Regions from separate parts of the Cupriavidus alkaliphilus genome, predicted to be linked through region 1. Evidence: predicted binding sites of a transcription regulator. Region 1 holds the regulator's gene; the other holds the start of a gene.
The links. The regulator FliA, encoded in region 1, starts transcription of late flagellar genes. The targets are predictions, from matches to a motif close to CTAAAGTTTNNNNNNNNNNNGCCGNTA.
Positions count from the first base shown of each region.

Region 1 (4,165 bases):
GCCGGCGCTGGCAATTGCGACGGCCTTCACTTCGTCGACACTCCCGCCCTCACCCCAACCCTCTCCCGCAAGCGGGAGAGGGAGTACACAAGCTGAAATGGGAAAGCCCGAGGCAGTAATATCACTGCGGGTTTTCTCCCCTCTCCCGCTTGCGGGAGAGGGGCCGGGGGAGAGGGCCGGCGGTGGCAATTGCGATGGCCTTCACTTCGTTGAAACTCCTGCCCTCTCCCCAGCCCTCTCCCGCAAGCGGGAGAGGGAGTACACAATCTGAAATGGGAAAGCCCGAGGCAATGATATCGCTGCGGGTTTTCTCCCCTCTCCCGCTGGCGGGAGAGGGGCCGGGGGAGAGGGCCGGCGGTGGCAATTGCGACGGCCCTTACTTCGTCGATACTCCCGCCCTCACCCCAACCCTCTCCCGCAAGCGGGAGAGGGAGTACACAAGCGGAAATTGGAAAGCCCAAGGCCCTTGATGCCGCTGCGGGTTTCTCCCTCTCCCGCTTGCGGGAGAGGGAGAGTACACAAGCGGGAATTGGAAAGCTCGATTAAAAGTCGCGTGGGCAAGAATCGGCAAGGCCCTATCTAAACCCCACCACCACCTCATTACTCCGCCCCTGCAACACCGGCACCAGACTCCCCTGCCCCGGCACTCGGAACGCGAACACAAACCCCTTGGTGGCATCGTCGCCCAAGAACGCATCGGTCTTGCCCTCAGCCTGCGGCAGCAGCACGCAGCGCTGGGCATTGCACAGGTAGGCCTGCAGTTCCTGCGGCGGCGTCTTGGCAAAGCTGTAGCGCCAGCGCACCGAGGTAATCACCCCTTCTGATTGCGGCAACACGCCGGTGGGCAGGATCGGCGGCGATACCGCGCGTTGCCCACGGCCGTACAGGGCCGGGCCGTTGACCGAACCGGTCCAGGCGTGACGGGTGCCGGCATCGAACGCGGCCCACGCGCATGCCGAGATGGCTGCCAGCAGGCAGCAGGCGCCACGGGCAATGCGCGCCTTCCCCGGCATTACAGCAGGCCGCGCAACTGGTTGCGCAGCCGGTTGATGGCCTGGCCGCGGATCTGGCATACGCGCGACTCGGTCACGTCGAGCACCGCGCCGATTTCGCGCAGGTTCAGTTCCTGGTCATAGCACAGCGACAGCACCAGCTTTTCGCGCTCGGGCAGGCGTTCGATGGCGCGAACCAGCGCCTCGCGCATGCCGCTTTCCATCAGCACGGTAAGCGGGTTGCCGTCATCGCTGCCGCCGAGGTGGCGATCGAGGAAATCTTCTTCGCCGGAGCGCTCGAAGTCTTCATAGTGCAGCAGCTGGCAGCCATAGACTTCGTTGAGCAGCAGCTGGTATTCGTCCAGCGGCATCTCCATGGCCTCGGCCACCTCGGAGTCGATGGGCGTGCGGCCGAGCTTCTGTTCCAGGTTGCGCTGGGTGCGCTCGATGCGGCGGGTGAACTGGCGCAGGCTGCGCGATTGCCAGTCGTTGGCGCGCACTTCGTCGAGCATGGCGCCGCGGATGCGCTGGCTGGCGTAGGTCTCGAAGCGCGCGCCGTGGGTGTCTTCGTAGCGCTTGGCGGCGTCGAGCAGGCCGATCATGCCGGCCTGGATCAGGTCGTCGATCTGCACGCTGGCGGGCAGCCTGGCGGCGAGCTGCAGCGCGATGCGCCGCACCAGCTGGGCGTGCGCCTTGACCACATCGGCCTGTTCGAGCTTTCCCTGGATCGTGTACATGGTGCAATTCTCGTGACTGCTGGATGGCTGGACCGGCGCGCTTTTGCGTGCCGGCTGGCTCAGGGTGTGGTGGTTTCGGGTGGCATGGCTGGCAGGCTCAGGCCATGGCGGGCGCAGCTGCTGGCGCGGCGGCATCCGCGCGCAGCGGCCAGGCGCCGATGCCGCCGGCGCTGCGGCGCAGTGCCGCGGTGGCCGGTGCCGCCGGGAAGGCCTCGACCACGCAGCGGCCCAGCTGCGCGGCGCGCGGCACCAGCGGGTCGGCCGGCAGCCAGCCCGCGCACAGCACTTCGACGCCGAGGTACTGGCTGGCGGTGCGCGCCAGGTTGCGCAAAATGGCCTGCACCGTGGCTTCGCTGGCCGCCAGGTTGACGATCAGGTGGAACTGGCGCCACGCATACAGGTGGTGCAGCCGCTTGATGCATGCGTAGGCGGCGGTGATCGACGCCAGCTCCGGACGCATCACCACCAGCACGTTGTGCGCACCGCCCGCGAGCGGCGACAGCGCGCCGTCGGCATCGAGGCCGGCATCAACGAGCACGCTCCGAAAATCGTTCGTCGCCGTCGTCGGCAAGGCAGCACCCGACACCGGCCGACCAGCCGGCACCACCGACAGCACACCTTGCGGGCTCACACCCGCCGCAGCCTCCAGCGACAGCCGGCCCGCGTGAACGTCAGCCAGCGTGCCCACCGGCCTGGCGCCAGACAAGCGCGTGGCACGGGCGTTGGCGTCTTCGTCTACCAGCAGCACGCGCTCGCCCTGCATCGCCAGCGCATGCGACAGACCCAGCGCCACAGTGGTGGCACCGGCGCCGCGTTCGCTGGCAAGCACGGCGATGCGGCGCGTGGTGCGCGGCGCCAGCATCCGGCGCAGGCTCTCGGCCTGGTCCATGGCGAGGGAACTCACTGCACGGCCTCCGCGGTAGCGGCAGGCGCTGCGGCGCCGCGGCCCGGATAGTTTTCCAGCACGTCGAGCAGGGCCAGCATGCGGCCCATGCCTTCATTGAGCACGGTGCCCGGCACCGGTGCGCCCGGGCGCACCGCTCGGCCGGCCAGGCGCGCGAGGAACGCGGGCGCAGCCGCGGTCGGCTCGTGTTCCAGGCGCAGCACCGACATGCCCAGCTGCAGCGCGGCCACGGCGGCGCCGGCGGCATCGTGCGCATCCTGCGCGAAGTGGTCGATGGCATGGCGCATCGTGCGCAGGCCGGCCTCGGCCGCATCGGTCCACAGCGCCCAGCGCGCCACCTGCGCGGCATCCAGGGCCAGGGCCGGATCGCACAGCAGGTAGCGCGTATCGAGCAGCTCCCCGGTGGCGCGGTCGGCCAGGCGGGCCACCACCAGGCAGGCGTCGATGCCGCCGTCGGGCGTGCCCTTGCCGCGCACCGGGCTGTCCGGCACGCGCACGTCGGCAGTTGCCAGCCAGCGCACGGCATCGCGCTCGCGCACGGTGTCTTCGCCGACGGCGTGGAAGGTCAGCGTGTCCGCCAGCGCATCGAGCTTCCACGCGGCGCCGGCGCTGACCACGCGCGCGGTCTTGCGCGCGCTGGCCACCCAGCGCTCGCCGGCCTGCTGCCAGCGCGCCAGCGTGGCGGCGGACGGCATCGCCTCGAGCAGGTTGACGACCTTGCGCGCGGCGCTCATCGCGGCGCGCAGGTTGGCGGCGTCGGATTCGGCTTCGCCCAGCGGCTGGCCGGCACGGCCAGTGGGGGTGACGGCGGCAGCCAGCGGCATGCCGTTGCGGTCGGCCAGCCACAGCGTGTGCTGCGTCGGCTGGGGCGAGCGGCGTCCGGGCACGGCCACCTGCAGCGTGGCGGCAACGGCCAGCACGTACTGTTCGCACTGGCGGGTCACGTCCCGGCACACGGCTTCGCGCACCTGCTGCGACATGGCGCGCAGGGCTGGCGCGCCGGCGCTGCGCTGTTGCCACAGCGAGCGGGCCAGATCGAAGCCCAGGCCCGCGCCATTGAGTTCGGCCACGCACTGGCCCAGCGCGTCGGCGCTGTCGGTCAGCGAGCGCAGCACGTCGGTGGCGCCACCGCGCGCAGTTGTCTCTTCCCCCGCGCCAGCGGCGGCACGGCGCGCGGCATCGGCATCGGCAAACACCGAGCCGCGGCGCGGCGTCAGGAAGGCGCGCTCCACCAGCGCGGTGCTGCTGGCCAGTTCCAGGTGCTCGGGCACGCGCTGCCCGGTGGAGGCATAGAAGACAGGCAATCGGTGGCGGATCACCACGTCCAGCACCGAACCCAGGTGGGTGGCTTCGTCCAGCTTGCTGATGATGCAGCCATCGATGCCGCCGCCATCCGGCGCGGCGTCATGGCGGTAGGCATGCACCACTTCATTGAGGGTATCGCCGTGGCTGGCGCCGTTGAGCAGCAGCACGCGCTGCACCGGCGCGGGCACGCCGGCCAGCATGGCGATCTGTTCCGACAGGCTGCGGTC
Region 1 is NZ_JACHWE010000005.1:118,114-122,278, reverse strand. Features, by position in the region: gene FHX60_RS18235 (flagellar protein FlhE) at 576-1,013, opposite strand; gene FHX60_RS18230 (RNA polymerase sigma factor FliA) at 1,013-1,729, opposite strand; gene FHX60_RS18225 (MinD/ParA family ATP-binding protein) at 1,827-2,618, opposite strand; gene flhF (flagellar biosynthesis GTPase FlhF) at 2,630-4,165, opposite strand, start outside.

Region 2 (4,165 bases), on a different contig from region 1:
CATTTCAGGGAATCGGGCGTCGGTGAAGTGGCGTTAAATGTGGCTCGGCATTCCGAACGGCCGGTCAGGTTATTCGACCGCCCGGCCACTGCGCCGCAGAGCGCGATCCAAACGACGCGGGCAAAAAAGAAGCCCACGCGCGGGGTGCTCGTAGGCTTTCCAGGACTGCTCGAGCCAAACAGCTCTTGTTACGAATATAAACGCGCTTACATGAGGTGTAAATCCCGCTTCTATCAGGGGATTCCCCTAGCGCGAAACGCGCACCTTTGCGCTTTTCTGGCATTTTTGCCCCTGAAATCATTTTCAGGACACTTCTTGCAAAGGCTGGCAAATTCCCGCCAGCCCAATGTCCGCCTGGCCTTCCCGGCCAGGGGCGCGTGTTCCCACGCACCGTCGGGGCGCAACTTCCTACATGAATTTAGAGTACGAAGCAATCAAATTAATAGAGCATTGCCTCTAGATCACGAGCTGCCTGCCGTCCGTCAACGCTTGTAAAACTTTGTTACTCTCACCCCTGAAGTATTCCCCTTCTCTTCTGGCAGCGCCAACCGCCGGCCATTGCACGACATCGCGGTACCCGCACGCAGGGCCGGGTCTCGACGCAATCCAGGCGGCCAGTCCGGTCGCCGTTACCGAGAGCGGATGTTTCCCCCGCCGCCCAGGCCGTGCCGCACCCCAAGCCGCCGGCCAACGGACCGTTATCAGCCGCCAGAACCCTTGCGGGCTCTTCCGGAGTCGTTGTGAAGAAGAAGGAAATCCGGCCCAGGCAAGCCAGCCGACGGCAACTGCAGTCCCAGCAATTCGCCGCGTACCGCATTACCCAGTCCCCGGTGATCGTGCACCTGTCCAACGGCGCCCGGCTGCACGGGCTGGTGCTGGCCGCCGACGATTTCGTGCTGCTGCTCGGCCGCGGGCCCGACGACATCCAGCCTACCGTGGTCTACAAGCGCGCCATCTGCCTGGTCACGCCGGCCGATGCGCCGGAGGTGATCGGGGTCGCGCCGGAAACGGTGGCCGCGCCCGATTTCGTGCCGCTTTTTATCCCGCGCACCCGCAAGCGCCGCTAGGCCGGCGACCGGACCGGCACCCGTCCAGACCTCACCGCCCGTCGCCGTACGGCGCGTCCCCCGCCCCGCCGCCACCCCGCGAAACTATCGCGGAGATCACTCTAAACCTTTGCCTTGCCCGGTCGATAACCCAAGCAACGGAGGCACTCTACGCCCTGCAAAGCAGGCCGCCAACGTTACGGCACTAGCCGGAATGCCCAAAACTTTGCAAATAGGAGTCGTACCATGGCGCAAGTCATTAACACCAATTCGTTGTCTCTGATGACTCAGAACAACCTGAATGCTTCGCAATCGTCGCTGAACACGGCGATCCAGCGCCTGTCGTCGGGCCTGCGCATCAACAGCGCCAAGGACGACGCCGCCGGCCAGGCGATTGCGAACCGCTTCACCGCCAACATCCGCGGCCTGACCCAAGCCCAGCGCAACGCCAACGACGGCATCTCGCTGGCGCAGACCACCGAAGGCGCGCTGACCGAAGTCAACAACAACCTGCAGCGTATCCGTGAACTGGCCGTGCAAGCCTCGACGGGTTCGAACTCGACGTCCGACCTGAAGTCGATCCAGGACGAAATCAACCAGCGCCTGGCCGAAATCGATCGCACCTCGCAGCAAACCGACTTCAACGGCGTGAAGGTGCTGGCTGGCAGCACCAAGCTGTCGGTTCAAGTTGGCGCGAACGACGGTGAGACCATCTCCATCGACCTGAAGCAGATCGATAAGACCACGCTGGGCCTGAGCGGTTTCTCGGTGGCCAAGAACTCGCTGGACGTTGGTCCGAAGATCACCACGATCAACGCTGCCGCTGGCACCGGTTCGTACAACGTCAGCTTTGCTGCCGGCGACATCACCAAGATCAACGCCGCAACCGGCAAGACGTTCGCAGCAGCGGACCTCGAGCTGCACGAAGTCAAGACGGCTGGCGGCGCTAACTCCGGCCAGTTCGTCGTGAAGGCAGGCGACGACTACTTCGCCGCTTCGGTTGACCGCACCACCGGCGCCGTGAAGCTCAACGAAGCTGATGTCGCATTCGACGACACCGCCAATGGCATCGCCGGCCCCGTCACGCTGCAAGACCAGGTGGTGCGCGTTGCCAACAATGCCGCAGGCGTAGCCACCGGCTACGTCACCGTGCAGGGCAAGAGCTTCATCGCTGCCGGCACCCTGGCTGACGGCGGTGCAGCCGGCACCCTCAACATCGCCGTCGGCACGATCTCCCTGAGCGGCGCCACGCCCACGCCCGAGTTCAGCGGCGTCCCGACCGGCAACGCGCTGAAGAAGATCGATGCCGCACTGAAGCAAGTCGACGATCTGCGCAGCTCGCTGGGTGCAGTCCAGAACCGCTTTGACTCCGTCATCTCGAACCTGGGCACCACCGTGACCAACCTGTCCTCGTCGCGCTCGCGCATCCAGGACGCTGACTACGCAACGGAAGTGTCGAACATGACCCGCGCGAACATCCTGCAACAGGCTGGTACCTCGGTCCTGGCGCAAGCCAACCAGACCACCCAAGGCGTGCTGTCGCTGCTGCGTTAATCGCGTCGGCGAAACGCGCAGAAAGGCTGGGCCGCGAGGCCCGGCCTTTTTGCCCGAGGAGCATTTCGCAGGCAGCCCGACTGCCTGCAAAGTGTTTCTCCTGGAACTGAACCTAGCCAAACCGGACGGAGTATTCGATGGCGCCTCCCCCGACAGTGAACCCCTTTGCCGTGCGGATGCCGGCAGAAGGCTTGGCCGGCGCGATGCCTTCTGGCGGCGCAACTACTATGGCCACCGGGGCTGCGCAGCGACAGGACCGGGTCTTGGCCAGCGACCACACCGAAGCGGTCCATGGATCGGAAACCAGCGCCGCCCTCGGCGAGTTGGTCGACGCGCTCAAAACCACCACCATCGGCCTGCGTTTCGAGATCGATGAAGCCACGCACCGCGTCATCACCAAGGTGATCGACAAGGAAACCGGCGACCTGATCCGGCAGATGCCCACCGAAGAGGTACTGCGCATCGCCCGCGCCATCGACAAGCTGCAGGGGTTATTCATCAACCAGGCCGCTTGAGCCCTGATCATCAGTTGAAGACGAGACAATAATATGGCAACGATCTCTTCCATCGGCATCGGTTCAAACCTGGACCTGAGCACCCTGCTGGAGCAACTGCAGAAGGCGGAGCAGGCACCGCTTGACGCCATCAACGCGCAGGCCAAGAGCTACCAGACCAAGTTGTCGGCATACAGCCAGGTCCAGAGCGTGCTGGATGCCTATCAGGGCGCGGCGAAGAAGCTGTCTGATGCGGCTACCTTCGGCGCCGTCAAGGCCAGTGTCGGCACGACGGACGTGATGACTGTCAGCACCGCGGCCAATGCCGTACCGGGCAGCTACAGCATCACGGTCAACACGCTTGCCACGGCGCAATCGCTGGTGAGCAGCAACGTTGCTGACCAGAAGGCCGTGATTGGCGGCGGCGAGCTCGTGTTCGACTTTGGCGAAGCGCTCGCCACCGGTGGCGCGGCCACCAGCACCAAGAAAGTCACCATCCCCGCGGACTCGTCCCTCGAAGGCATGCGGGATGCCATCAACAAGGCGGGCATCGGCGTGACCGCCAGCATCGTCAATGACGGCAGCGCCACCCCCTATCGCCTGGTGCTGACGTCGGACAAGACCGGAACCCAAGCCACCATGCGCGTTTCGTCTGCCGACGCTGCGCTGAACAACGTGGTTGCATTCGATCCGGCGGCGGCGCCCGCAGCGAACAAGATGGAACAGAAGGTGCCGCCGGCCAACGCGACGCTGAAGATCAACGGCATCGACGTAGTCAGCCAGAGCAATTCAGTGGTCGACGCAGCGCAGGGTGTGACCATGAACCTTGTCAAGCCGGGCACCACATCGCTGACGGTGACCCGCGACAACGACGCCATCAAGGCCGCGGTCCAGGCCTTTGTCACGGCCTACAACAATATTCAGAGCTCCGCGAAATCCCTGACGGCATTCGATGTCAAGGCCGGCACGTCGGCGGCGCTGACCGGCGACGGCACGCTGCGCTCGATCCAGTCCAGCCTGCGCTCGATGCTGGGCGGTGCCATGGACGACGGCAACGGTGGCACGATCACG
Region 2 is NZ_JACHWE010000006.1:81,259-85,423, reverse strand. Features, by position in the region: gene FHX60_RS20545 (RNA chaperone Hfq) at 741-1,067, shown strand; gene FHX60_RS20540 (FliC/FljB family flagellin) at 1,293-2,600, shown strand; gene FHX60_RS20535 (flagellar protein FlaG) at 2,738-3,115, shown strand; gene fliD (flagellar filament capping protein FliD) at 3,149-4,165, shown strand, end outside.
Region 2: the regulator FliA is predicted to act here: its motif matches at 1,169-1,195, upstream of FHX60_RS20540 (FliC/FljB family flagellin).